One region of the Cupriavidus sp. UME77 genome, then DNA from elsewhere that is predicted to be linked to it. Evidence: predicted binding sites of a transcription regulator. Region 1 holds the regulator's gene; each other region holds the start of a gene.
What was found. Region 1 encodes FliA, which starts transcription of late flagellar genes. Its sites were predicted from a motif close to CTAAAGTTTNNNNNNNNNNNGCCGNTA; they were not measured.

Region 2: a site for FliA is predicted at 1,694-1,720, ahead of A9975_RS01645 (YjfB family protein). Genes of this name have one in related genera too.
Region 3: a site for FliA is predicted at 4,156-4,182, ahead of A9975_RS31095 (DUF342 domain-containing protein). Genes of this name have one in related genera too.

What each region holds. Positions count from the first base shown of each region.
Region 1 covers NZ_LZZU01000045.1:90,712-100,202, reverse strand. The annotation lists gene flgE (flagellar hook protein FlgE) at 1-240, opposite strand, end outside; gene A9975_RS17595 (flagellar hook assembly protein FlgD) at 297-968, opposite strand; gene flgC (flagellar basal body rod protein FlgC) at 983-1,390, opposite strand; gene flgB (flagellar basal body rod protein FlgB) at 1,398-1,808, opposite strand; gene flgA (flagellar basal body P-ring formation chaperone FlgA) at 2,031-2,750, shown strand; gene flgM (flagellar biosynthesis anti-sigma factor FlgM) at 2,918-3,223, shown strand; gene A9975_RS17570 (flagella synthesis protein FlgN) at 3,278-3,736, shown strand; gene A9975_RS17565 (flagellar protein FlhE) at 3,935-4,366, opposite strand; gene A9975_RS17560 (RNA polymerase sigma factor FliA) at 4,363-5,079, opposite strand; gene A9975_RS17555 (MinD/ParA family protein) at 5,120-5,938, opposite strand; gene flhF (flagellar biosynthesis protein FlhF) at 5,942-8,383, opposite strand; gene flhA (flagellar biosynthesis protein FlhA) at 8,397-9,491, opposite strand, start outside.
Region 2 covers NZ_LZZU01000005.1:93,070-102,560, reverse strand. The annotation lists gene A9975_RS01650 (ATP-binding protein) at 1-1,343, shown strand, start outside; gene A9975_RS01645 (YjfB family protein) at 1,405-1,590, opposite strand; gene A9975_RS01640 (S1C family serine protease) at 1,913-2,953, shown strand; gene A9975_RS01635 (hypothetical protein) at 3,009-3,740, shown strand; gene A9975_RS01630 (SMP-30/gluconolactonase/LRE family protein) at 3,762-4,682, opposite strand; gene A9975_RS01625 (tripartite tricarboxylate transporter substrate binding protein) at 4,731-5,699, opposite strand; gene serA (phosphoglycerate dehydrogenase) at 6,133-7,344, shown strand; gene A9975_RS37890 (hypothetical protein) at 7,411-8,190, opposite strand; gene A9975_RS01610 (cobalt ABC transporter substrate-binding protein) at 8,577-9,299, shown strand; gene A9975_RS01605 (DUF3649 domain-containing protein) at 9,313-9,491, shown strand, end outside.
Region 3 covers NZ_LZZU01000080.1:65,589-75,079, reverse strand. The annotation lists gene A9975_RS31105 (gamma-glutamyltransferase family protein) at 1-1,246, opposite strand, end outside; gene A9975_RS31100 (DNA-binding response regulator) at 1,498-2,007, opposite strand; gene A9975_RS31095 (DUF342 domain-containing protein) at 2,298-3,977, opposite strand; gene A9975_RS31090 (bestrophin family protein) at 4,276-5,229, shown strand; gene A9975_RS31085 (SAM-dependent methyltransferase) at 5,417-6,304, shown strand; gene A9975_RS31080 (DUF1415 domain-containing protein) at 6,387-6,953, opposite strand; gene A9975_RS31075 (hypothetical protein) at 7,032-7,424, opposite strand; gene A9975_RS31070 (TIGR03862 family flavoprotein) at 7,558-8,826, shown strand; gene A9975_RS31065 (NAD(P)/FAD-dependent oxidoreductase) at 8,843-9,491, opposite strand, start outside.

The sequences.
Region 1 (9,491 bases):
GCCATTGGTGATGGCCACATCGAGCGCATTGCCGCTCGACTCGATATTGCCCTGGTTGAACGACTGCACCACCGAATTCACGGTCGTGCCCAAGCCGATCTTGGTGCCGGCGTACACGTCGGCGAACTGCGCGGTCGATTGCTTGTAGCCGACCGTGTTGGCGTTGGCGATGTTATTGCCGATGACGTCCAGATTCGATGCGGCGGCATTGATGCCGCTTACCCCTTGACCGAAACCCATGATTTTCTCCTAGTTACCTGACATCCTGCCGGCGCGTCTCGCGCGTGGCCACGTGATTAAAGAATGCGGCGCACGCCGTCGACCGGCGCGGTGCGGCCGCCGCCGATGTCGACCAGCACGCCCGTGGAGTCGCCACTGATGCTGTTGACCTTGCCGTAGACCAGCGCGACCGGCGCGACATCCTTACCGTTGGCGGTAGCGGTGACCTTGAAGCTGTAGTCGCCGTCGGCAACGGCGACGCCTGCATCGTTCTTGCCGTCCCAGGCGATGTCGTGCACGCCGGCGGTCTGGCCATTCATGTTGATGTTGCGCACCACGTTGCCGTTCGCGTCGACCACCTGGACCGTGACCGCATCGGCGGTGGACGGCAGGTCCACGCCGATCTGGCCCGGCACGCCGCTGGCCACCGTGGTGGCATTGCCCGGCACCATCACGGTGTGGCCAATCAGCGCTGCCGAATCCATCGCGCGGCTCGCGCTGACTTGCGACAGCAGCGAGTTCAGCGTGGTGTTCAAGGTCTGCATGCCGCTCACCTGGCTGATCTGCGCGAGCTGCGAGGTCAGCTGCGAGTTGTCCATCGGGTTAAGCGGATCCTGGTTGTTCATCTGCGTGACCAGCATCGTCAGGAAGTTGTTCTGCAGGTCAGCGGCGGAGGCGCTGCCGCTTTGCAGGGTATTGGCGATCCCGGCGGCGCTGGTGCTGCTGCCTGTGGAGGAGGTCGTGGTCATTGCGTATCCCGGTTTTACTGACCGATGGTCAGTGTCTTGAGCATCATGTTCTTGGCGGTGTTGAGGACTTCCACGTTGGCCTGGTAGGAACGCGAGGCCGAGATCATGTTGACCATCTCCTCCACCGGGTTAACGTTTGGCATCGTGACGTAGCCGTCGGCATTGGCCAGCGGATGCGTGGGGTTGTGCACCATGCGCGGGGGCGACGGATCTTCCACCACGCCCTCCACCTGCACGCCGCCCACGTCGTTCTGGCCTGGTGTGGCGGCAAGGCCGAACACCACTTGCTTGGCGCGGTAAGGCTGGCCGTTGGGGCCGACCGCACTGTCGGCATTGGCCAGGTTGGACGCGGTCACGTTCATGCGCTGCGACTGCGCAGCCATGGCCGAACCGGCGACTTCGAAGATGTTCATTGCGGGCATGGCGTGCTCACTGCTGGATGGCCGACAGCATGGTCTTGATCTTGGCGCTCATCACGGTCAGCCCGGACTCGAAGTGCACCGCATTGTCGGCAAAGGCGACGCGCTCGGTGTCCATCTCGACGGTATTGCCATCGATGCTCGACTGCATCGGGATGCGATAGTCGAGTTGCATCTTGTCGGCGAACGCAGACGTCACGCCCGGCAAGTGGCGCGCCGAGGTGGTGGACAGCGACACGCCTTCGGCTTGCTTTCCGCGCTCGACGCTTTGCGCCAGCGTGCTGGAGAAATCGAAGTCGCGCGCCTTGTAGCCGGGTGTGTCGGCATGGGCGATATTGGAGGCAATCACCGATTGCCGCTGGGTCCGCAAGCTCAGCGCTTCTTGTTGGAAGCGCAACGCCGCATCGAGTCTGTCAATCATGTCTGTGTCTCGCTGGAGGGGGAGAGCAACGAAGGTCGACCTTCTTCAGGTGTGCCATCTTAGGGGCGGCCCCTTCATGCCAATCGCACGAATAGGGCAAAGAAAACCGCGCATTTCGACTCGAGCAAGAACGCGGGGCTGCCTACAATAGGACCCGTTGACACGCACGCGGCACCCGCTTTCGCGGTGCAGCCCGCGTCGTTTCCTTGCCTGGATGTACACATGAACCCTCGTTTCCGGGCCGCCGCGGCGCGCGCCCTGCTCTGCGTGCTGGCCGCTGGCGGCACGCTGCCCGGCAGCGCCGGCGCGGCGCCGCCCTCGCCGTTCCCCGAAGACCCGGTGCGCGCCGCGGTCGAACAATTCCTTGAACGCCAGACTGCCGGCCTGCCCGGCAAGGCCACCATTCAGGTGGTGCCGCCTTCGGGCGGGCGCGCGCCGGATTGCCCGCTGCCCGAGCCGTTCCTGCCGCCGGGCGCGTCCCCCTGGGGCCGGGTCTCGGTCGGCGTGCGCTGCGCCGGCGAACGTCCCTGGACCCGCTACGTGCAAGCGCGCGTGTCGGTGGTGGCCGACTACTATGTGGCCGGGCGTAACCTGATGCCCGGCGAGGCCATCGATGCGGCCGATATGGAAGTCCGCCAAGGCGACCTGGCGTCGCTGCCGCGCGCGGTGGTGACGGATCCCGCACAGGTGACCGGCGCGGTGGCGGCCAACCGCATCGCCGCGGGTTCGCCAATGCGGATGGACCTACTGAAGAAGGCCATTGCCGTACGCCAGGGCCAGAACGTGACGGTGCTGGTGGAAGGCGATTCGTTCCAGCTCAGCAGCGAAGGCAAGGTCATGGCCGAGGCTGCGGTGGGCAACAACGTCCAGGTGCGGCTCAAGAGCGGTCAGGTGGTTAATGCGCTGGTGCGCAATGGCGACACGGTGGTGCTACAGCAATAGGAAATCGGGACGGCGACACCCGGAGTTGCGTACGCGTCTCATGAGCCGGCTCATGAGACAATATGGCGCGCTCCGGGGCCGGAAAAACGGCGCTGCGGCGTCGCAATTCGACCTAAAGTTTCGCCCGAAGCATCCGATAAGCCAAAGGTACCCAGCAAGGAATCATCGTGAAGATCAATCAGACCACCTCGTCGAGGCCGAGCGACGCCATCGACGGCGCCGTGCGCAGCGTGGCCGGCGCCCCCGGTTCGACGGCTGCTCCGGAGACGTCCAGCGTGCGCGTCAGCAGCCCCCTGTCGGCCCAGGTGCGCGAGATCGGCGCGCGCATGGTGGAAGACCATGACGACGATATCGACACCGCCAAGGTCGAAGAGATCCGCCAGGCTATTTCCGAAGGCCGCATCAAGATCGACCCAAGCAAGATCGCCGACGGCCTGCTCGCGTCCCTGCGCGAACTCAGCGGCGGCGCCTGACACCGCGGCTTGCTACGGGCCGCATCGCCAACCCCACCCTAAGATAGGCAAGCCATGAGCCAGTCCCTGATCCAGAATCTGCGCCGCGAAACCGAGCTCGCGCAGGAGTTCGCCACCGTACTAGGCGAAGAGAGAAGCCTGATCAAGGCCGGCGATTACCAGGCCCTTGCCGGGCTGCTGGAACGCAAGGTCGAACTGGCCGGATTGCTGAGTGCCCTGACGCGCACGCGCGAGGCACAAATGGGCGCCATGGGAATTCGCACCGGCGCGGGCGGCCAGCTGTTCGGGCGCCAGATCGATCCGTCGGTGGAAGCCGCATGGCGCACGCTGGTGTTTGCGGCACGCACTGCAAGCGACGCCAATGCGCTGAATGCCGCGGTTGTGGATGCGCATCTCGAGTTCACCGAGGAAGCGATCCTGGCGTTGCGGCAACGGGGTGACAACACGACGCTCTACGGGCGCGACGGGCGCACGCAGACCGGGCCGCAAGGGGTCAGCCTGGCCAGTGGTTGAATTTGGTAGTTCATGGCATCTCGTTCTTGCGAGTGCCCGTCCTCTCCCCCGGCCCCTCTCCCACAAGTGGGAGAGGGGAGCAAGCCAGCGGGAACAGAGGACGATTGGGATGGTGAAACTGCCTTTGACTTTAGGCTGTTGACGTTGAAGTTAAGCCGTTGAAGCTAAGACGTAGCAGCGAAGCAACCACAGCCCCCCTCACCGAAACCCAACCGTCACCTCATTGGCCTGCCCAATCAAGACCGGCGTCAACGCGCCCTTTCCCGGCACCTGAAAAGCAAACACAAAGCCTTTGGCGGCGTCATCCCCGCTAAACGCCTCGGTCAGCCCCTCAGCCCCCGACAGCAATACACATCGTTGCGCATTGCATAGGTAAGCCTGCAGTTCATTCGGCGGCGTACGCGAGAAGCTATAGCGCCACCGCACCGTCGTGATCGCGCCCTGCGCCTGCGGCAAATAACCGGTCGGTGAAATCGGGACGGAAACGGTGCGCAAGCCTCTGCTGTACAGCGCGGGCCCGTTCACCGAAGCCGACCAGCTATGCAGCGCCTGCCCGCCAGGCGCTGCCAGTGCCGGGCAGCACGCCACGGCCAGCGCCGCCGCGGCGAAGCGCTTGGGCCAGCCGCTCACAGCAATCCGCGCAACTGCGAACGCAGCCGTGTAATCGCCTGGCTACGGATCTGGCACACGCGCGACTCGGTGACTTCCAGCACCGCGCCGATTTCCCGCAGGTTCAGCTCCTGGTCATAGCACAGCGACAGCACCAGCTTCTCCCGCTCGGGCAGACGCTCGATGGCGCGGATCAGCGCTTCGCGCATACCGCTCTCCATCAGCACAGTGAGGGGGTTGCCGTCATCGCTCACGCTCAGGTGCCGGTCCAGGAAGTCTTCTTCGCCGGAGCGCTCGAAGTCTTCATAGTGCAGCAACTGGCAGCCATAGACCTCGTTGAGCAGCGTCTGGTATTCGTCGAGCGGCAGCTCCAACTCCTGCGCCACTTCGGAATCGAGCGGCGCACGGCCCAGCGTTTGCTCCAGGCCGCGCACGGTGCGCTCGATCCGCCGCGTGAACTGGCGCAGGCTGCGCGACTGCCAGTCGTTGGCGCGCACCTCGTCGAGCATGGCGCCGCGAATGCGCTGGCTGGCGTAGGTCTCGAAACGCGCACCGTGGGTGTCTTCATAGCGCTTGGCGGCGTCAAGCAGGCCAATCATGCCGGCCTGGATCAGGTCATCGAGCTGCACGCTGGCCGGCAGCTTGGCCGCCAGTTGCAAGGCGATGCGACGCACCAGCGACGCATGCGCCGTCACGGTATCAGTCTGTTCGAGCTTTCCCTGAATCGTATACATGGTGGAATTCTCGTGAGTCCTAGCTTGCAGGGCCCGGCGCTTAAGCCAGGGCCGTGGCCGTCGGCGCCATCGGCGCCGACAGGGTTGAACGGGGATCGGTGGACATTGGCCAACTGGCAATGCCCGTGGCAATTCGGCGTAATGCGGCAGTGGCGGGCGCGGCCGGGAAGGCCTCGACCACGCAACGGCCCAATGCGGTACTGCGCTCAACCAGCGGATCGTGCGGCAGGCTGCCTGCGGGACTGGCCTCAACGCCAAGGTACTGGCTGGCGGTACGGGCCAGGTTGCCCAGCACCGCACTGGCGGCGGCGTCTCCGGCGGCGGCATTGATCACCAGGTGGAAACGCCGGCAGGCGTAAAGGTGATTGAGCTGCTTGATGCAGGCGTATGCGGCCTTGATCGAGGCCGGCTCCGCGCGCAGCACCACCACGAGGTTGTGCGCCGCGCCAGCCATTTGCGACAAGCCGCCATCCGCATCGCGGCGGGCATCGCTGAGCACGGTGCGAAACGACTTGAGCAACTGCAGGTCGCCATTGGCCTGGGGGCTGCCCGGCAGCACGGCGATGGTGCCGGCAGGACGCTTGCCGAGCGCGGCATCGAGCATCACTGCGCCGCCCAGCACCGCGGCCAGGGTGCCTTCCGGCATGGCGCCGGCAAGCCGCGTGGCGCGGGCGCCGAAGCGGTCCTCATCGACGAGCAGTACGCGTTCACCTTGCAGGGCAAGGGCGTTGGCCAGCCCCAGTGCCACCGTAGTGGCGCCGGCACCGGCATCGCTTGCGACCACGGCAATGCGGCGCGTGGCGCGGGGCGCCAGCATGCGCCGCAGGCTTTCCGCCTGGTCGGATGCGAGTGAATTCACGGCTTATTCTCCCTGTGCCAGCGTCTCGAACACGCGGCTTGCGCTCATGCGCGCCTCGAGCAAGCCGCCGGCGCCGCCCAGCTGGAACGTCTCCGGCGGGGCTTCCTGAACAACGGGCTGCGCGGCGCGGCCGCCACGGGCCGGATAGTTTTCCAGCACGTCGAGCAAGGCCAGCAGGCGGCCGATGCCTTCGACCAGCACGGCGGCGCCGCAAGCCTGGCGAGCCGGCGCACGGCCGGTCAGCCGCGCCAGGAATGCGCCGACCGAATCGTCGCTGGCCTGCTCGAGGCGCAGCGCGGCCACGCCCATCTGCAGCGCGAGCAAGCGGGCGCAGGCCTGCGCTTCGGCCTGTGCGGGTTCATTGCCGCCGTCACCTTGGCCCAGGTGGTCCAGCGCATGGCGCAGCGTGCGCAGTTGCGCTTCGCCGGCCTCGGCCCAACGGGCCCAGCGGGCCAGTTGCGCGCCCTCGGCGGACAGCGCCGGGTCGCACAGCAGGTAATGCACAGCGAGCGTCTGGCCGTTCTCGCGGTCGACCACGCGCGACACCAGCAAACCTGCCTCGGTACCGCCCTCGGCGCCAGCGCGGGCGCCGCGTGCCTGGCCTTCGAGCACACGAACCGGGCTTTGCGCGATCCACTGCACAGCATCGCGGCCGCGATAGTCCATGTCTTGCACGGCGTGGAAGGTCAGCGTCTCGGCCAGCGCATCGAGCTTGACGGCAGCCCCGCCGCTGGCCACGCGGGTGGTCTTGCGCGCGGTGGCCAGCCAGCGCTCACCCGCTTGCTGCCAGCGTGCCAGCGTGGGGGCGGCAGGCATGGCGTCGAGTACGTTGACCACAGTACGGGCGGCGGCGATGGCGGCGCACAGGGTGGCGGCATCAGCCTCCCATCCGCCCTGGCCGCCTTGCAGCGCCGGGCCGGTGCGGCCGGCGGGCGCGGCGGCGGCCGCCAGCGGCAGGCCGTCGCGGTCCGCCAGGAACAGCGTGTGTTGCCAGGGGCGCGGCGCGCGCCGTCCCGCCACCGGCGTGGCCACCGTGGCGCTCAGCGACAGCACGAAGCGGTCGCAATGGCGGGCGAGGTCGCGGCAGGCGGCCTCGCGCACTTGCTGCGCCATCAGGCGCGGCGAGGGTGCGCCCTCATTGCGTTGCTGCCACAGCGAGCGGACCAGCTCAAAGCTATAGCTGCCAGCGTTCAGTTGCTCCACGCAATCGCCCACCGCGTTGGCGCTGTCGGTCAGCGAGCGCAACATGCCGTCGGCACCGCCGGGGCTGGCCGCGCGCGTAGCTTCGCTATCGTCCTGCGCGGGCATGGCGCGGCGCGCGGCTTCCGCGTCGGCAAACACCGAGCCGCGGCGCGGCGTCTGGAAGGCACGCTCGACAAGGGCCGCGCCGTTGGCGAGCTCAAGGTGCTCGGGCACGCGCTGGCCCGTGGAGGCGTAGTACACCGGCAAGCGGTGGCGGATCACCACGTCGAGCACGGAGCCCAGGTGCGTGGCCTCGTCCAGCTTGCTGACGATGCAGCCGTCGATGCCGCCGTCGGGCGTGGCATCGTGGCGGTAGGCGTGGACGACTTCGTTGAGCGTGTCGCCATGGCTGGCGCCGTTGAGCAGCAGGATGCGCTGCACCGGCGCCTGCACGCCGGCCAGCATGGCAATCTGCTCGGACAGGTTGCGGTCGCGCTGGCTCATGCCCACGGTGTCGATGATCACCAGGTGCTTCTCGGTCAGCGCCGCCAGCGCAAAGCGCAGGTCGGCCGCGTCCTTGACCGCGTGCACGGGCACGCCAAGGATGTCGCCGTAGATGCGCAATTGCTCGTGCGCGCCAATCCGGAACGTGTCGGTGGTCAGGAGCGCCAGGCGTTCCGGGCCGTGCTTGAGCACGAAGCGCGCGGCGAGCTTGGCGGTGGTGGTGGTCTTGCCAACGCCGGTGGGACCGACCAGCGCCAGCACGCCACCCTGGGCAAAGAGCGCATCTTCGTCGTTCAGCACCGGCACCTTGCGGGCGAGCTCCTGGCGGATCCAGGTCATGGCGGCAGGCCGGTCATGGCCCAGCGGCAAGTGACCCAGCAGCGAACGGGCGAGCTGCCCGGAGAAGCCAGCGGTCACTAACCAGGTAAACAGCGAATCGCGCAACGGGTCTCCGCCTATCGACGGCAGGCTGTGCGTGCCCACGCCGGAGAACTGGCGCTCCATCATGGCGCGCATGGTCTGCAGTTCGCCGCGCAGGTCGCCAAGGGCGCCGTCGACAGCGACCGCGGCAGCCGGCGGCGGCGTGAACACCGGCGCGTTGCTGGAGATGGCGCCGAGATCGGTGTCGCGCATCGCGACAATCTCCACGCCACCTTCAACGGTGCGGTTGGACAGCACCACCGCGTCCGGACCCATCGCCTCGCGCACCTGGCGCAAAGCCTCGCGGCCATTGGCCGCCACGAATTTAGCTACGCTCATTTTGCGAAACCCCTCACGCTGTGCCACCGATCATGGCGGTGATCCTGATATTTCGGTTGTCCGGCACCTCGGCATGCGAGAGCACCTTGAGTTGCGGCATAGTCCGGCGCAGGAAGCGCGCCAGCAACGGGCGCAGCGGATGCGGCACCAGCAGCACCGGATCCAGCCCCAGATGTTCTTGCCTGGTCACCGCGGCTTGCGTCTGCTGCAGCAGCGCATCGGCCAGGCCCGGCTCGATGCCGCCGCCGTTGGTGAGCGCTTGCGACAGCACGCGCTCCAAGCCAGCGTCCAGGCCGATGACCTGGAGGTCGGCGCCGTTGGGGAACCACTGCTGGGTAATGGCACGGCCCAGCGCCACGCGCACCAGCGAGGTGAGCTCGTTGGGATCACTGACCTTCGGCGCGTGCTCGGCCACCACGTCCAGCACGGTGCGCATGTCGCGGATCGGCACGCTTTCGTCCAGCAGGTTCTGCAGGATCTTCTGCAGCGCGGTAAGCGTGATGACCTTGGGAACCAGGTCTTCGGTGAGCTTGGGCGATTCCTTGGCGATGCGGTCGAGCAGCGCCTGCACTTCCTGGCGGCCAAGCAGTTCAGCCGCGTGCATGTGGATCAGGTGGTTGAGGTGAGTGGCCACTACCGTGCTTGCGTCCACCACGGTGTAGCCGTAGGTCTGCGCCTGCTCCTTGAGGCCGCTCTCGATCCACACCGCGGGCAGGCCGAAAGCCGGGTCCTGGCTGGGCGTGCCCGGCAGCGCGCCGGACACCTGGCCAGGGTTGATCGCCATCCACTGCCCGGGCGCAGCTTCGCCGCGGCCGATCTCCACGCCCTTGAGCGTGATGCGGTAGGCGTTGGGCTTGAGCTCCAGGTTGTCGCGGATATGCACCACCGGCACCAGGAAGCCGATCTCCTGCGCCACCTTCTTGCGGATGCTCTTGATGCGCCCGAGAAGCTCGCCGTTCTGCGCGCGGTCCACCAGCGGGATCAGGCGATAGCCCACTTCCATGCCGAGCGGATCGACCAGGGTGACATCGTCCCAGCTGGCTTCGGTCGATTCCGGCGCCACCGCGGGAGCGCGTTCCTCGCGCTTCTTTTCCTGCGCCTGCGCCAC
Region 2 (9,491 bases), on a different contig from region 1:
AGCGGGCGCTCTGGTTCAAGGTCATCGGCCCGGTGGTCATCGCAGCGGCCAGCATGCTGCTGGCGTGCCTGGCGGCGCTGGTATGGTGGCGGCAACGGGATCCCCTGTTCGGGTTATATGCCATCGCCGAGCTTGGCTGGTCTTTCGGGCTGGCCGAGTACTTCGTTTCCGACGAGGCCGGCGCGCCCGATGTGTGGCTCGCGTTGGTGCTGGCCGGGCGGACGGTCTTCATGTACGCGACCGCCCGGTTCGCCATCCTTGTGACCGGCCTGGAGGCGCGCTGGCTGCGCCGCGGGATGCTGCTCTACCTGAGCGTCAAGCTTCCGCTGATCGCACTGATGGTGGCGGCCCACAGCACCCACGCCATGGTGCTGGCCAATGTGGTCGTCAATGTTGCGATGGCCTTGTCGATCGTGGCCGTGCTGGTCCGCGCCGCCGTGACGCGTCCGGAGCGTGAGCGCACGGCGATTGCCGCCGCCCTTGGCCTCACCCTGCTCATCTCGGTGCTGGATTTGATCCATGTCTGGTGGATCGGGGATGACTACTGGGACTCCTCCGTCACCCGCTACGTGTCGCTGATTTTCAGCCTGACCATGGGCTGGCTGCTGGTCGACCGCTACACGCGCGCCACACGCATGCTGGCTGCCCTGAACCAGAAGCTCGACAGCGCGGTCTCCCGCAAGGAGCAGGAACTGCATGCGCTGTACCAGCACTCCCACGAAATGGAGCGCGAGCAGGCCACCCTGCAGGAACGCGGCAGGATCATGCGCGATATCCATGACGGGCTTGGCAGCCAGCTGGTGGGCATGCTCGCCATGCTGCGCTCCGGCAGCCCTTCCACGCACACATTGCAGCAACAGCTGCAGCATGCGCTGGATGCCCTGAAACTATCCGTCGATGCGCTGCAGGATACCGGCGGCGACCTGGCCACCGTACTCGGCAACCTGCGCTACCGGCTTGGCCCGCGGCTGGAGGCGGCGGGATTGCGGGTGGACTGGCAGGTGGCGCGCCTGCCGGCGCTGCACGACCTGACGCCGCAGCGGGTGCGTGAGCTGCACTACCTGTTGCTGGAGGTGTTTTCCAATGCCATGCAGCATGCCGGCGGCAGCGCTATCCGGGTCTCGGCGCGCCATCATGCCGGCCAGCAAGCCCTGGTCATCGAGATCCATGACAATGGCCGTGGCTTTACGCCCGAGGCTGCCGCGCACGGACGGGGATTGGGAAATATGCGCCGGCGTGCCGAGGCCATCGGGGCGGTGCTGGACCTGCGCTCTTCGGCGCAAGGAACGACCGTGCGGCTGACGTTTGCACTGGCGCCGCAGCCACCCGGCTCCGCCGTTTAGCCCCCCGCGCCCGTTTGATGTCAACCCGGGCGCGGGCAGCTCCGTTACCGGATTGCCGGAATCAGACCTTGACGTCGATGTTCTGGCCAAGGTGAGGGGGATTGCTGGCCGGAACGCTGACTTGCGGCATCGAGCCCAGCAGGGTTGCCACGCTCTGGGCCTGCAGGTCCAGCGACTTGCGCAGCATCATGGTGGGCACCGGATCGCCGCCCGAGTTGCTAGCCGCACTGACGAGGGAAATATCCATTGAAGGGTCTTCCAGGTTGAAATTGAGGTTGAGATTGAAGCTACGTTCGAAGCTACGATTGGCATTGAAGCCAGCGGGAAGGCACACCTCCCAGCATCCATGTTGTCGGCCATCAACCGGGAATCTTTAGCGCGGCGGCCGCAATAGCGGGCCGCCCGCTTGGCATCCGGAACGTTTATCATAGGCAGCCCGGCCGCTTTGGCCGGGAAAGACCAGACAGCCCGCACCGTCAGGATAGCGGCTGAATCCGGCGAAACCAGTCACCAGAATGAACATCATGGGTCGGGCGCAAAACATTGCGGGAAGCGTCGCTATTTCGTGTTTGGCTTTTGGCATCTCGACGGATTGCCTGGCGCTGGATTCGGCCGAACTCTATGAGCGGGAATCGCCCAGCATCTGGGTGGTATCCGTCTTTGACGCGCAGGGCACGCGGTTCGGCCTGGGCAGCTCGGTGGTGATCGGGCCGGAGGAACTGGTCACCAACTGCCACGTGCTCAAGAGCGGCAAGTCCATCAGCATCCGGCGCGAGAAGGTCACGTATGGCGCCAGCCTGGTGCACGCCGATGTCGAGCGCGACCTCTGCATCCTGCGCGCCAAGGGCCTCACCGCCCCGGCGGTAAAGATCGCGCCGCTGGCCGCGCTCAAGGTGGGGCAGAAGGTCTACGCCATCGGCGCGCCGCGCGGCTACGAGCTGACGCTGAGCGATGGCCTGCTCTCCTCGCTGAACAAGGACGAGCGCGACCGCATCGTCCGCCTGCAGACCACCGCCCCGATCTCCCCAGGCTCCAGCGGTGGCGGCCTGTTCAACACGAACGGGCAACTCGTCGGCATTACCTACCTGATGCGGACCGACGCGCAGAACATCAACTTTGCCATTCCCGCGCAATGGATCAGCGAGGTGCCGGCGCGGTCCGCGCTGGCGCTGCAGAAATTCCGTAGCGAGACGGCATCCGCCGCCCCGCCTGCCGTGGCGCTCCCGCCTGGCCAGCCCGGGCAGCCCGGCCAGGGCGCCACCGCCTACGCCCCGGCCCGGCCCGCAGCCGGCCCGCAGGGCAGGCAACTGACGGGGGCCGAGCTGACCAGCCATTTCACGCATCTTGGCAGGATCAATGCCATCGCGCCGTCCGGCGTTACGCTCTGGATGCAGGTCCGGGAAAGCGGCAGCCTGGATGTGACCAATTCCGTCAGCCGCGGCTATTCGTCCGGGCGCTACCGCATCGAGCCGGAAACCGGCCAGGTCTGCCTGGAGATGGCCAACCCGAATTTCAGCGCGATGCAAACGTGCTATCGGCTGACCGAGGCCGACGGACGCTATGTCATGCGATCCGCCACCAGTCCCTATTACTTTTCATACACGAAGTAGCGAGCGGGCGCCGGCCGCAGCCGCTCGCCTGGCCATTTCTCTCTAGGCACAAGACATGGGAAACCGATATCGAAATAGCGCCCCCGTCGCGCTGGCCGTAGCGTCGATGCTGCTGGGCGGCTGCGCGCCAACCACTGTCGGCGTGACCAGCCGCGCCAGCGACTACACCGGCAAGCCCACCCGCATGTATGTGCTGGGCACTACCGGCATGGGGTGGAACAGCGACTTCTCCGCGGCGTTCGCGGCCAAGTTCCGCGAGGTGACCCGGCAGTGCGGTGTGGAATCGGCGTACGACGAGATCTCGGGGCTGGAGCTGGACTCGACCGCGCTGACCGGCAGGATGCGTACGTTCAGCGCCGATACGGTGCTGACCATCGCCAACGGCGGGGGTGTGGTCAATGCGTCCGGCGGCCGCCTGTCGATCGAATATGGCACGACGCTGACGGATGTCAGGCAGAACCGCGCGGTGTGGAAAGGCAAATACACGTTCAGCCGCGGCGGCACCATCATCCCGATCGAGGAACGCGCTGCAGTCCTGGCGATCGACATCACCAACAGCCTGAAGAAGGACCGCTTCCTCACCGGCTGCGCGCAGATCGCGCTGGGCCAGAATGGCCGGCTCGACCCGGCTGCCGTGCCGCATGTCGCCGCCGGCGGCAGCAATGGCCCGGCCGGCGGCACGAATACGATCAGCCGGGCCCGCCCGGCGCCCACCGTCTCCGCGCCCGCGGGCCCCGCTACCGCGGCAACCCTGCGGGACCTGCAAGACCTGCTGCCACCGAAGTGACAGGCGCGGGCCGCAACGGGATCAAACGCCCAGCCCGGCCTCGTCCAGGTCCGCGAACAGGATCGTGCCCGTTTCCGATTCGGTCACAAACACCCTGCGCGGCTGCCCCGGCTCAACGGCGGGCTGAAACGCCAGGTTGGTGGTGGTTGCGCCCGACGGGCTGGCGAGGATCGCCTCGGGCTCGCCACGCTTGCTCAGCACCCACACGCAGCCCAGGCTGGCATGCGCCACAAACAGCCGGTCACGGCTGTCGATGGCCATGCCGTCGGGGCCGCTGGTGCCGTAGAACGTGAAGAACTGCCCCACCTTCGACACACTGCCGTCGGCCTGCAACGGCACGCGCCACACGCAATTGCCGCGCGTGGCCGCCACGAACAGCACCTTCTCGTCGCAGGACAGCGCCAGGCCGTTGGGGCTGGGCACATTGCCCAGCAGCAGGTCCAGCTGCCCGCCGGGCCGCAGGCGGTAGACGCGGCCGGTGGGATCGTGCAGGCCGGTCTGGCCCTGATCGGTGAAATACAAGTCGCCACGACGAGAGATCACGAGATCGTTCACGCCCTTGAACTGCTCCGCGTTGCGCCGTCCCAGCAAGGTGGTCACCTCGCCCGTGTCCACGTTGACGCGCAACAGGCCGTTGCGATAGTCCGCCACCACCAGTTCGCGCGCGTTCAGGAACTTCATGCCGTTGGGTTCGCCCTGGTACTCGGCGACCAGCGACCATTCGCCGGCCGGCGAGATGCGCAGGATGCGCCCGAACGGGATATCCGTCACGTACAGGTTGCCCGCGGGATCAAAGACCGGCCCCTCCAGGAAGCTGTCGATGCAGGCCCCGCCCTTGTTGGCATCGGCCCATTCGGAGCGCACGCCGGTCTTGCGCAAATGCGCGGGCATGGCCGAGAAGACCTGGAGGGATATTTCCCGGGGCACTGTTCTGAAGTACATGTTCGTTCCTTGTTGTCCTGGCGCTGCGCAATGGCGGCGCTTGCCCATTTACTCGGCCTTCACATCGGCGGATTTTGCCACCTGGCTCCACAGCGCGGTGTCGTCCTTGATGCGCCTGGCGAAGTCCGCCGGCGCAATGCCGCCCGGCTGGGCGCCCATGCTGGCCAGGCGCTCCTTCACCTCCGGGCTGTTCACGCTCTTGTGCACTTCCGCCTGCAGCCTGGCGATTAGCGCAGGAGGCGTGCCTTTGGGCGCCGCCAGGCCAAACCAGTTGATGACCTTGTAGTCCTTGAGGCCAGCTTCGGCAAAGGTCGGCACGTCCGGCAGCGCGGGCACGCGCGCCGCGCCCGTGACCGCCAGCGCGCGGGCCTTGCCGCCCTTGATCTGCGGCACCGCGGTCGGCGTGGCAGTGATCAGGATATCCACGTTGTTGCCGATCAGCCCCATCAGCGCATCGCCCGCGCCCTTGTAGGGGATATGCGTGATCGATATCTTGGCGTCCTTCTTGAAGACCTCGGCGGACAAGTGCGTGGAGCTGCCGGCGCCGCCCGAGCCGAAGTTCAGCTTGCCCGGGTTTTGCCTGGCGAAGTCGATCAGTTCCTGCAGCGTCTTGAACTTCGAGCTGGCAGGCACGATCAGGATCACCGGGGTCTGCGCAATGGTGGTCACCGGCACCAGGTCGTTGTTGTAGTCCCAGGGCAGCGCCTTGAACAGCGACGGCAGCATGGTGTACGTGGTGTCGTTGGCCAGCAGCGTGTAGCCGTCGGGCGCGGAACGTGCCACCTGCAGCGTGCCAATGGTGCCGCTGGCGCCGGGCTTGTTCTCCACGAAGAACGATTTGCCGGTGCTTTCGGTCAGCGTCTGCGCCACCTGACGGGCCACGAAATCGGTGGTGCCACCGGCGGTGTATGGCACGACGATGCGCACCGGCTTGTCGGGCCAGGTGCCGCCGTGGGCATAGGTAGTGGCCACACTGAGGGTTGCCAGGGCAAGGCTGGCGCAAAGGCGGTGGTACATGGCTGTCTCCATTGATGCCTGACTGATGTCCGGTGTCGGGTATCGGGTATCGGGTATCGGGTATCGGGTATCGGGTATCGGGTATCGGGTATCGGGTATCGGGTATCCGGTGTCCGGTGTTCGCTATTCGTGGCTCACGCCTGCTCCTGGCCTGCTCTTGGCGGCGGGTCGTTCTTCCGGAGTTGTTTCGCCAAACGTTCTATTAGACGGAATAGCATTCCGATTAATTGTAGGAGCCGTTGATTCGCCGGTCAATCCGGGGGCTTTCCCTAGCGGGCCTCGTCCCGGCCGGGACGGATTTGCCATTGGCGGCAATGTGGGTGTTCGGCTGGGCAGCGCTGCCTGCGTTACCATGGCAGCGTACGTTTCACCTTGCGCATGCCCTCGCGCTGCCGCACCCACCTCGCGCCTTCGCCGCCATCACCCAATCGCCATGACCTCAGCACTGCTGCTTGAAAACATCCATGACACCGCCGTCGAGCGCTTCAAGGAAGCGCATGTCACCGTCGAGCGCCGCACTGGCGCGCTCGCTGGCGACGAACTGCATCGCGCTCCGGCAGCCCACCAGATTCTCGGCATTCGCTCCGCCACGCACCTTGGCGCCGCTGAGATCGAAGCCGCCAAGCACCTCGTGGCCATTGGCTGCTTTTGCATCGGCACCTCGCAGGTAGACCTCGACGCCGCGGCCCGCGCCGGCATGCCGGTGTTCAACGCGCCGTTCTCCAATACGCGCTCCGTGGCGGAGCTGGTTATCGCGGAGGCGATCCTGCTGCTGCGCCGCGTTCCGGAGAAAAACGCATTGGCGCATGCCGGCAAATGGGCCAAGGGCGCAAGCGGGTCGTTCGAGGCGCGCGGCAAGACCATCGCCATCATCGGCTACGGCAATATCGGCTCGCAGGTTGGCGTGCTGGCGGAGGCCATGGGCATGCGCGTGGTGTACTACGATGTGCAGGCCAAGCTGTCGCTGGGCTCGGCGCGCGCGGCGCGCTCGCTGGCGGATGCGGTGTCGCAGGCCGACATCGTGACGCTGCACGTGCCGGCCACCGCGCAGACCAAGAAGATGATCGATGCCGACGTGCTCCGGCAGTTCCGGCGCGGCGCAATCCTGATCAATGCGTCGCGCGGCACCGTGGTGGATATCGACGCGCTGCGCGCGGCGTGCGATGACAACCATATCGCCGGCCTGGCGATCGACGTCTTCCCGGAAGAGCCCAAGACCAACGCTGACCGCTTCACCAGCCCGCTGCAAGGCGTGCCCAACGCGATCCTGACGCCGCATATCGGCGGCAGCACGGAAGAGGCGCAGGAAAATATCGGCACGGAAGTCGCCACCAAGCTGATTGCCTTCCTCAGGACGGGCGACACGATTGGCGCGGTGAATTTCCCCGAGGTGAGCCCCGGCCCGCTAACGTCGCCGGCGCGGCTGCTCAACGTGCACGGCAACGCACCGGGCGCGCTCGCCGCGCTCAACACGCTGCTGGCGCGCGACGGGGTCAACATCGTGGCCCAGCACCTGCAGACGCATGGCCAGATGGGCTACGTGGTGACCGACCTCGACAAGGTGCCCTCGCCAACGCTGGCCGCCGCGCTGGATGCGGAAACGACGTTTATCCGCTGCCGCACCATCATTAACCCGCTGGCCTGAACGGCAGCGCGGCGCCATCGCTGCCTCGCCGGCAGCGACCAGGACAGCGGCCATCGGCCGCTGTCTTCAATTCACCCGGAAATGCTCCACCGACTGGCCCGCGTTGACTGCGCGCAGCAGCCATGCGGGCATGGGGCCCACGCCATCCCAGACCTGTCCCTCGGCATTGCGGTAGCGGCGCGCGGGCGCGCTCGCCTGCGGCAGTGCTGGCGCAGGTGCGGCCGCTGCCGGCGCGGCGGCGGCCTCGGCTGCCTGTGCTGGTGCCGCTGCTTGTACCACTGCTTGTACCGCTGCTGGTGCCGCCGGTTTCACGGCTCCCGCTTTCTGCGCGGGCACGGACATGGTCACCCGTGCAGGCGCGGGAGCGGCGGCCGGGGTTGCCGCCGGCTCGGCAACCATTACGGCGGCCGGCTTTTCCGCGGGCACGGCGTCGGCAACCGCCACCGCATCTGCGGCAGGCGTGGCTTGCGGCAATGCGGCCGGCGTTGCGACCGGCACAGCGGGCGGCGCTGATTGCCTGACAGGGGCAGGAACGCGTTTGCGCGCTACGGCCTTGCGCAATGGCGCAGGTGCCACGACAGGCGGCGCGGTGATTGGCCCGGCAGGCAGCAGCGCGGGCGGTGCCGTGATCGGTCCTGCGGGCAACAGCGCCTGGGCAACATCTACATCCATTTCATTTTCCTTTTCGATGGGCTCCTCGATCGGCGCCCTGGCGGGCGCCGCCTCCCAGTCAAAACAACCTGCCGCCTCCAGTTCATCCATGGAGATGCCGAGCCGCTCCATCTGGACGCGAATCCAGACAATGGCGGCGACTTTCTTGACGTCGGCGGGATCAGAAGAAGGCATGGCAAAAGACACAATAAATGCAGGTAGAAGGGGCGGGGGAACGGTCGCGGATGCGGCGCTGGCCGCACACTGGAGATCCTGAGGATCGCACATGATAGCCGAGCGCGGGACCAGCCCCCACCGAGCCTTGAATCGGGACGCAAAAGCCGGGCCAAAGGCCCCTCTCCCGCACCCCCTCAATGACCGCAAATCCGCCTCCGGGGGGCATCGGCCAGCCTGCGTCCATGCCCTGCGCCCAACGCTGCACCATCATGCAAAACCCACACAAGTTAAATGAGAACGATTATCATATGCGACTTCACGGTCACGATTTCCCGACCGTCCCGGCCAACGGCCTGTGCGCAACACGGCACTGCCAGCCCCCGTCTTGAAAGGATGCATAGCCCATGAATCGCCTCATCACCTCCGCCCTGCTTTGCAGCGCCGCACTGAGCGGCACCGCTCAGGCTCACCAGGTCTGGCTGGAGCAAACGCCGGCGGCCGCCCAACTGTATTTTGGCGAATTCAACGAGAACCTGCGCGAAGTTTCGCCGGGACTGCTGGACCGGTTCGTGCAGCCCACCGCCGTGCTGGTAACGGCCAGGGGTGAGCAAGCCCTCAAGGCCGACAAGACCACCAACGGCTTCGTGCTCTCGGGGCGCGCAGGCGCGGGCGAGACCATCGTCGCGCAAGACACGGGCTATCCGCTGCTGGAGCGCAAGGACGGCGACAAGGTGATTCGCACCGCCTGGACGCCGGCGGCTCGCTTGCTGGGCGCTGGCTCCACAAGCGCAGTAGCGCCCAAGCTCGCCCTCGACATTGTGCCGACCGGCCGCACCGGCGAGTACCAGGTGGTCTATGCCGGCCGCCCACTGCCCAAGGCCAAAGTGGGCGTGGCCGTGCAGTCCGGCTGGGGCCGCGAGCTACGCACCGACGAACAAGGCATCGTGCGCCTGGCGCAGCCGTGGCAAGGCACCTACGTGATGGAGGTGCACCACGTCGACAAGACCGCCGGCGAGCGCAATGGCAAGCCGTACGACATGGCCAGCTACGTCACCACCCTGTCGCTGACGCAGGGCGATGGCCTGGCCGCGATACCTGCGGTGCCGGCAGCCACGCCCAACAAGTAACGGAGCGCTTGTCATGCGATTGAGCCAGACCGGCCGCTATCGCCTTGGCGTTGCCTCGCGCGTGGTGGCCGCCATCGGGGGCGGCTATGTACTCGCGGCCGTGGCCACCGGGCTGCTGGCCGTGGTGATGCCCATGCCGCCGGCCGAGGCGGTGATGACCGCCACGCTGCTGTCGTTCTCGCTTTACGCGTG
Region 3 (9,491 bases), on a different contig from region 1:
CATACTTGTTGCGGTCGGCATAGGCCAGGTTGCCTGCCTCGGCCATCAGGTGGACGCCGAGCACGTTCGGGCGGCCGCCGTTCTTGTCCATGTTCGACGGCGCATAGCGCGACATCTCGTAGTTCTCGATGATGCCCATGATCTGCGCCACCGCGATGCCGCCGGAGGACGGCGGCGGCATGCCGCAAATCTCGTACTCGCGATACGTCGTGCAAACTGCCGTGCGCTTCTTGGCGACGTAGTTCTCCAGGTCGGCCAGCGTGGTCAGGCCTGGCGTGGCGGTGCCGCCGTAAGTGTTCTGGATCTTGGCGACGATCGCCTGGGCAATCGGGCCGTTCTTGTAGAACGCATCGGCGCCGCCGCTGGCGACCGAGCTGAACACATTGGCCAGCGCCGGGTTCTTGATGATGGTGTTGACCGCGCGCGGGGTGCCATCGGCATTGAGAAAGTATCCGGCCATCTCGGCGTCGCGCTTGATGCTGGGGGCCGTCACCGGGTTGCTGACCGCCGAGGCGATCGCGGCAGCCATGCGCGGCGGAATCGGGAAACCATCGGTCGCCAGCTTGATGGCGGGAGAGAACAGGTCCTTCCAGGCCAGCTTGCCGTGCTCGCCGTGCGCCAGCTCCAGCACGCGCAACGTGCCGGGCGTGCCGATGGAGCGGCCGCTGTGCGTCGCGTTAGGTGCCGGCGTAGTCTGGTCGGCGGCGGACTTCCATTGGATATAGTTGCCGTCGGCGGCGGCCGGCGCCATCTCGCGCCCGTCGTAGGCGGTGACCTGCTTGGTGGCCGCGTCGTAGTACATGATGAAGGAGCCGCCGCCGATGCCGGAGGATTGCGGCTCGACCAGGTTGAGCACCATCTGCGCCGCTACCGCGGCGTCCACTGCCGTGCCGCCGTTCTTCAGCACGTCGCAGGCGGCCTTGGTCGAGACCGGGTTGTTGGTCACCGCCATATAGGTCTTGGCGTAGACCGTATTCTTGGGCGCATAGCCGGTGGCGATCTCCGGCGCGTTGGGGTCGCCCGGCAACACCACGGCTTCGCCGCCGGTGGTGCCGTTCAGTTCGCAGCCCGCGACCACCGTCGGGGTGGTCGAAGCCGGGGTGGCAGCAACGGGATCGTCGCCGCCGCAGGCACCCAGGGTCAGCGCCAAGGAGGCGAGCGCGATGGCGCCCAGCCGGGTCGGCGTGAATCGGGGGCCGGCCGGATCCATAGGCGAGGTCACCGCTTCGTGAGCAGCTTTTGGCATGTTCTTCCTGTCTTATGTTGAGGCTTCAGAAAATCGACGCTTCCCTCGTCGATCGCCGCAACCGCCGCTGATGGGGGAGCGGTTGTGACGAAGGATCAACATAGACCTGCCATTCACGATTCTGAATAGCTACATGTCTGGATTTACAGACATGTGAACGTGGTTCATACTTGGGAGTGCTGCAAGATGCGCATCAGGCTGTCGGTGGCATGGACATGTTGACGCCCTGCCCCCGTGGATTGAAGCGCAGCTCAGGCGGCCAGCACTTCGGCTTCGAGCATGCTGCTGATGGCGGCTTCCAGGGTCACAAGGGCTGCGGTCTTGGGCAGGCAGCAGCAGATGCCGTAGCCCATCTCCGGCGGCGGCATGTGCAGCCACATATTGTCCGACAGCAGCAGCACGCGCTGGGCGGGCAGCATGCTCCGCAGCTTGCGCAGCAGGCGCCAGCCGCTGGTCACGTCCTGCGGCATGCCAAACACCAGCAAGCCGGCCTCGCGGATCGTCGTACCGTGCATGAAGAGATCGTCGGGATCCACGCCGTCCACCTGCTCCACGCCAGGCATGCTCTCCAGCATGCGGGCCAGGCCGAGGCGCAGCAGCGCGCATTCGTCGATCACCACCGCCCTGAGCGGCGCCGTGCCATGCGACGCTAGCGGCAGCCTGGCAACCTGCCGCGCCGACATGGCCGATGGCACGCCCGGCGAGACGCCTCGCGCGGTGATGCTGTCTACGCCTGCCCGGCTGGTGAGTGCCATGTCCATGATTCCTCCTTTTGCTTTTTTCTGGAACGGCGCCAGCGGGGACGCCTGACAGGGTACGGTGCAAGGCACGTGCCAGCCGCCAACGCGGGTTCTCGCGCGCGGCTGGGCAGGCCGCCAGGCCTTACGGCGCAAGGGATTGCCGCTTGCGCGGAAGGCGGGCGGCGCGGCCCGGGCGGGGCCGGGGCATGTTACGCGTCACGTAACGTGTTCCGCATATTGTTCCGCAGGGCACAAGCAAAACCGCCGCGCAAGAGCGCGGCGGCCGGCGTGCGACGGGAAGCGAGGGTGACTCAGACCAGCGCGATGCGGTCCTCCACCAGCCGGATATGGCCGCCCGGCTTGTCCTCCATGATCTTCATCGACTTCTGCCCGATATGCAGGCTGCAACCCCCGTGGATGCGCCGGCTCACCTCGATCACCGCCTCGGGAGACGGGCGAAGCTGCTCGGCAAGCTTGGCGAGCCTGGCGTCGAGCGCTATCGAGTCGCGGGTGAGCTTGAACAGTGTGGCGCGCGCTTTCTCGCGCAGGTCGCCCACCGCTTTCTCGGGATTCTTGGCGAAGAAGCTGACCAGTTGCTGCACCTTGGCCTGCTCCGCCTCCAGCTGGCGGCGCTGGGCCTCGAGCTCGGCCTTCTCGGCTTCGGCGTAGGGATTGGTGCCCACCTGCACGGTGGTGGCGGTGCCCGCGGAGGCGCCAAGGGTGGCGGTGCGCACAGCCAGCTGCGCACGGCAGCGCCCGCCGGTGATGTTGCCCTGGCCCCCCTTGGGACTACCGGCAATGATGCTGCGCCCGGCGCAGACGTCGCTCTGGCGGATGCCGCTTTCCACCTTGACCTCGGTGCCGGCCTCGACCACCGCGCTTTCGATGAAGCGCGCATGCAGCGAGCCCTTGCAGGTCACCCGTGCCAGCGCGACGCCCTCGGCGCCCTGTTGTGTGCCTTGATGCGTGCCCTCGGCCTTGCCGATGATGCCGCCCTTCACCACCACATTGCCGCCCGCCTCCACATGCGCAGCCTCGATGGTGCCGGTGACGATCACATCGCCGGTCACGCGCACGGTCATCCCGGTCCTGATATCGCCGTTGACGCGCAGCGTGCCGTCGAAAGTGACGTTGCCGGAATGCATGTCCACCGCTTCCACATCGACCACCGGGCTCACCGATGCGCCCTGCGCCGACAAGGACGGCGAGCCGGAGATCGCCGCCACCAGCACCTCCGGATCGGCGGGATCCGGCGCCACGCCGCTCAAGCCGTCCGCAAATGGCGGATCGGCGGCCGGCACGGCGGGCACGACCTTGCCGAAGACATCAATGCCGTCGCTGCCCTGGCGTGCCGGGATGCGCCGCATCAGCGGCGTGCCGGGATTGACCAGCAACAGCGTGCCCAGGTCGCGCAGGTCGATGCGGCCGCTTTCGTCCTCGGCCACCAGCGGCTTGGGAGGGGCCAGCAGGCTCTCGAAGCGCGCCGGCATGCCGGGCAGCGGCGCGCGTCCCGTGGCAATCTCGAGCCCGTCGCAATATCCCGCCTCGACCGCGCCACGCAGGGCGGCGCTGTCCGGCTCGGCCTTGATGCCGCGCTCGGCCAGCGCGGCGCGGATCTCGTCCCGTGACACCTCGCGCCCGCCTTGCGGCGGCAGCAGGTTGAGCCGCACGCTCAGGTTGTCGCTGCTGACGCTGAGATCGAAGTAGCCGTCGGTCAGCTCGCCGATCAGCGCTTCCACGGGCGTCCCCTCGGTGGCGCGCTGGCATTGCGCGAGAAAGGTGCCGATTGCGGCGGTGTCCAGTTTCGCCAGCGCCCAGCCGCCCCTGGCCAGCGCCTCTTGCAGCACGGCGCGGTCCGGCGCCATGCGGCCCGGCATGGCGGCATACGCCGCGCGCAGCTGCCGCGCGCTGTCGTCCAGGCTAACCCGTAAGCCGCCGTCCCCTGTGTCTTGTCCCCGGTTTTCCATTCGGTTGTTCCATTGATGGATCATGTCCGGACGGCTCCGCCCCGTCCTCGGGGTCGTCCGCAATCCCGGCCTCGGCAGTGCCGCGCCGCCGCTGCGCCATGGCGCGGCCGCCCGGTGCCCATGGCCTGCAAGGCAGGCCCTTGAAGCCGGGGATGTCATTGATGCGCCGCTGGATCTTGGTCCCTTCCGACGCACACAACACCATCGGCCGTTTCGCCGAAAACTTGAGCCGCGCCGCAGCCCGCACCCCACCGCCCGAGGCGAAAAATGTACACTTCTGCCCATCGACGGAACGCCGTGCCGCAATGCCAGGGGATCACAGATGATTGTGCGAGACCGCCCATCGGGACCGAGGTTGTTCCTGGTCCTGCGAGGCTCGATCCTGTCGCGCATCTGGCGCGTGCTGCTGGTGAACTTGCTGGTAGCGGTTGCCGTCACGCTCAGCCACGGCGCGTTCTTCGCGCACAAGATCACGCTCACGGCCATCCCCTTCACGCTGATCGGCCTGCCGCTGGCCATCTTCCTGGGCTTTCGCAATACCGCCGCCTACGATCGCTTCTGGGAAGGGCGCAAGCTGTGGGGAGAGCTGGTGGTGCGCAGCCACAACCTGGCACGGCAATGCCTCAGCCTGATCGCGGACAACGTGCCGGACAGCGCCGGCCATAAACCAGCGGGCCTGAACGACGCGCGCGTGCGCATGATCTCCCGCACGATTGCCTACGCGTACGCGCTGCGCAACCGTTTGCGCGGCGCCAGCGCCGCCACCAGCCTGGACCCCGCGTGGCTGCGCCCGGCGGAGCTCGCCGACGTGCAGCGCACCACCAATGCGCCCGCGTTGCTGATGATGCGCATGGGCGAAGACCTGGGCCAGTGCGTGCGGCAGCACCGCGTCGAGCCCTGCCTCGCCGCCGGCATCGACGACACCTTGTCGGCCATGATGGCCACGGCGGTGGCATGCGACCGCATCCACAACACGCCCATCCCGTTCTCGTACACGCTGCTGCTGCACCGTACCGCCTACCTGTATTGTTTTTTGCTGCCGTTCGGGCTGGTGGATACCATCGGCTTCGTCACGCCCGTGGTAGTGGCCATCGTGGCCTACACCTTCTTCGGCCTGGATGCGCTGGGCGATGAGCTGGAAGAGCCGTTCGGCACCAGCGCCAACGACCTGCCGCTCGATGCGCTCTGCCGCGCCATCGAAATCGGCATGAAGGAAGCGCTGGGCGAGACCGAGCTGCCGCCTCCGCTCGTGCCGGTGGATTACTGCCTGCTATAGCGGGCCTGTTCAGGGGGCTTGTTTAGGGGGCCTCTTCAGGGGGGCCGGCAAGGCGGCGCCGGCATGCGCCGGTTGCACCACTCGCCCGGGCAAGCGCGACTTTCGGTAAACTGCCGCTGTACCGGCGCAGCGTCGTCCGGCTTTGGCGCACGCCTCACCGCTTTTCCCCAGGTTCCAGACATCCCAGATGGCCCAGAAGTCCCCGGCGTCCAAGACGCCCGCCGCACCGGCGCCCAGCCCCCACGAAATCCGTCCCGGCCAGTCCATCGAACTGCTCAAGGCGCTGCATATCCTCACGCGCGATGGCAAGATGAACCAGGACAGCCGCCGCAAGCTCAAGCAGGTCTACCACCTGTTCCAGTTCATCGAGCCGCTGCTGCAAGACCTCAAGCAGGATCACCCGGACGTGACGCTGGTCGACCACGGCGCCGGCAAGTCCTACCTCGGCTTCATCCTGTATGACCTGTTCTTCAAGGCGCAGCTCGACCAGTCGCACATCTACGGCATCGAGACGCGCGAAGAGCTGGTGCGCAGCTCGCAGGAACTCGCCAGCCGGCTGGGCTTCAAGGGCATGTCGTTCCTGAACCTGTCGGTAGCGGATTCGATCACCTCCGATCAGCTTCCGCCCACCATCGACATCGTCACCGCGCTGCACGCCTGCAACACAGCCACGGACGATGCGATCCGTTTCGCGCTGGAAAAGCGCGCCAAGTACATCGTGGTGGTGCCGTGCTGCCAGGCCGAGGTGGCGGGCGTGCTGCGCAAGAACAAGGGCAAGCTGCTGGCCGGCAATCCGCTGACCGAGATCTGGCGCCACCCGCTGCATACGCGCGAATTCGGCAGCCAGGTGACCAACGTGCTGCGTTGCCTGCAGCTGGAGGCGCATGGCTACCAGGTCAGCGTGACCGAGCTGGTGGGCTGGGAACACTCGATGAAGAACGAGCTCATCATCGCGCAGTACAAGGACCTGCCGCGCCGCCGCCCGGCCGAGCGGCTGAACGAAGTGCTGCGCACGCTGGGACTGGAAGAGATGGAAGCGCGCTTCTATACGCAGGAGCCGGCTGCTGCCGGCTGAAGCTGGCTCGCGCCAAGCCAATGGCGCGCTGCTGTGCGCAAGCTCAAACGCGCCGCGTCAACGCGCGTCAACGGCGCGTTTTTTATGTTCCGCTGGCTTCGGTCATCAGCTTGCGCCAGCCATCGTGGCCGAGCCGGCGCATGGTTTCCTGGTTGCGCTCATAGATCTCCGACGCATCGGGAAAAGCCGCCACGGCGCGCGCGATGCTGTCCTCGCGCAGCAGGTGCAGGATGGGGTAAGGCGCGCGGTTGGTGTAGTTCTCGATGTCGTCCGGCTCGCTGCCGCCGAACTCGTAGTGCGGATGGAAGCTGGCGATCTGCAGGATGCCCGCCAGGCGCAGGCTCTTGAGCAAGCGCTCGGCGAAATAGAGGAAATCGTTGTAGTCGAGAAACTCGGCCAGCGCGTGCGGCACGATCAGCAGGGTCGTGTCGATCTCGGCAGGGTCGGCATCGGCGAGCGTGCGCAACTCGGTTTCGAGATCGGCGAGCACGCCCTCGGTATCGGTGGCATCGCTCACCGTGTAGCGGATCTGCCGCTTCACGTGCACGGCCTTGGCGAAGGGGCACAGGTTGAGGCCGATCACTGCGCGTTCCAGCCATTGCTGGGTGGTGTCTACGATGAACTGGCTGGATGGCGAAGCGATGGGCATGGCGATGCGTGACGCAGGGAACGGCGCTAAACGCGCCAAACCGCTATTTTAGCCTCCCGCCCAAGCAGGCAAAGGCGCTCAGCGCCGCGGCCCGTAGATCTGCCTGGCCAGCGCGTCCGCCTGGCGCATGGCCGCATCGCGCTCTGCCGTGCTCAGCTTTGCGCAGACGTACTCCAGGTTGGCGGAGTCCAGGTCGGTGACATGGCGCTCGCCAGACAGCACGATCACCTTGCGCCACATGCAGGCCTTGACGCGGTCACGCTCGAGCCCGAGGCACCCGGACTGCAGGCAGTACGAGAGGTTGCGCTGGGACAGGAAATCGCCTTTCATCGCCTTTTCCTGCAACCCCTGCGCGGTTTCCTGCGCGAGCGCGGGGTGCATGCCGGCTACAAGACCCAGCAAGCCCAGCAAGACCGGCACGAAGGCCCGCGCGGCGGGAAGAGGCAACGACAAGCGGAACGGCAAGGGCATGGAAGGCGCGGGAGACCCGTGGCACGAGGGAAGGCGCGATATTAGCAGTTGCCCCTGCCCTATATAATCCGATCCGCCGCACCCTGCCTTGCGCCCCTTTGCGCGATCGACCGCCTTGCCCCGGATCCAACCCATGTCTGCACCCACCGCCTCCCTCCCTGCCGCCAGCATCGCCGTGATCGGCGGCGGCCCCGCGGGCCTGATGGCGGCGGAGGTGCTGGCCGCGCGCGGCTTTCGCGTGGACGTGTATGACGCCATGCCCTCGGTTGGCCGGAAGTTCCTGATGGCCGGGCGCGGCGGCATGAACCTCACGCATTCCGAAGCGGCGCAGCCCTTCCTCGGGCGCTATGGCAAGCGCAGCGCGCAAATCGCGCCGCTGCTGGCGGGCTTCGATCCGCAAGCGCTGCGCGGCTGGGTGCACGGCCTGGGCATCGAGACCTTCGTCGGCAGCTCGGGCCGCGTCTTCCCCACCGACATGAAAGCCGCGCCGATGCTGCGTGCGTGGCTGCACCGCCTGCGCGAGGCCGGCGTGCGGTTCCATATGCGCCATCGCTGGCTGGGCTGGGACGATGCATCGGGCCAGCTGCGCTTTGCCACGCCGGATGGCGAGCAGCTGGTCCGGCCCGATGCCACGGTGCTGGCGCTTGGCGGCGGCAGTTGGGCACGCCTGGGTTCCGACGGCGCATGGGTGCCGCTGCTGGCCGCGCGCGGCGTGGACATCGCCCCTTTGCGCCCCGCCAACTGCGGCTTCGACGTAGCCTGGAGCGAACACTTCCGCACGCGTTTCGCTGGCCACCCGCTGAAGGCCGTGGCCATCGGGCTGCGCGATCGCGATGGCGTGGAGCACTATCGCCAGGGCGAGTTCGTCATCACGGCCGGCGGCATCGAGGGGAGCCTGGTCTATGCGCTGAGCGCGCCAATGCGCGACCTGCTCGAGGCCACGGAAGAGGCCACGATCCATCTCGACCTTGCGCCGGGCCTGCCGGCCGAACGCGTGGCCGAAGCGGTGCAGCGCCCGCGCGGCGCGCGCTCGCTATCGAGCCACCTGCAGAGCAAGCTGGGCATCACCGGCGTCAAGGCCGGATTGCTGCGCGAGTGCTTGTCAAAGGAAGAATTTGCCGACCCCGCGCGGCTGGCGGCGGCGCTCAAGGCGCTGCCCGTGCGCTTGCTGCGCGCGCGCCCGATCGATGAAGTGATCAGCAGCGCCGGCGGCGTCGCGTTCGAGGCGATGGACGCGCAATTGATGCTGCGCGCCGTGCCGGGCGTGTTCTGCGCCGGCGAGATGCTGGACTGGGAAGCGCCCACCGGCGGCTACCTGCTGACCGCCTGCTTTGCCAGCGGGCGCGCGGCCGGGCTGGGCGCCTCGGCCTGGCTGGAAGCGGCCGGGGCTGCCGGGCGCTAAGCCAGCCTGGGCTCGCTCAGGCCGCCTTGCCGTTGACGATGCTCAACGCCACGGCCTCGGCCACTTCGATGCCATCGATGGCCGCGGAGTAAATGCCGCCCGCATAGCCGGCGCCTTCGCCGGCCGGGTACAGCCCTTCCACGTTCATGCTCTGGTAGTTGTCCTTGCGGCGGATGCGCAGCGGCGACGACGTGCGCGTTTCCACGCCGGTCAGCACCGCGTCATGCATGGCAAAGCCGGCGATCTTCTTGTCCAGTTCCGGCAGCGCTTCGCGGATGGCTTCGATGATGTAGTCGGGCAGCGCGGTGGACAGGTCCGTCGGCGTGACACCCGGCTTGTAGGAGGGCTCGACCGCGCCCATCGCCGTGGACGGCCGGCGCGCGATGAAGTCGCCCACCAACTGCGCCGGCGCGTTGTAGTTGCGCCCGCCAAGTTCGAAGGCGCGCTCTTCCCAATGGCGCTGGAAGGCGATGCCGGCCAGCGGGCCGCCGGGGAAATCCTCCGGCGTGATGCCCACCACGATGCCGGCATTGGCATTACGCTCGGCGCGGATGTACTGGCTCATGCCGTTGGTCACCACGCGGCCCGGCTCCGAGGCCGCGGCCACCACCGTGCCGCCCGGGCACATGCAGAAGCTGTAGACCGCGCGCCCGTTGCTGGCGTGG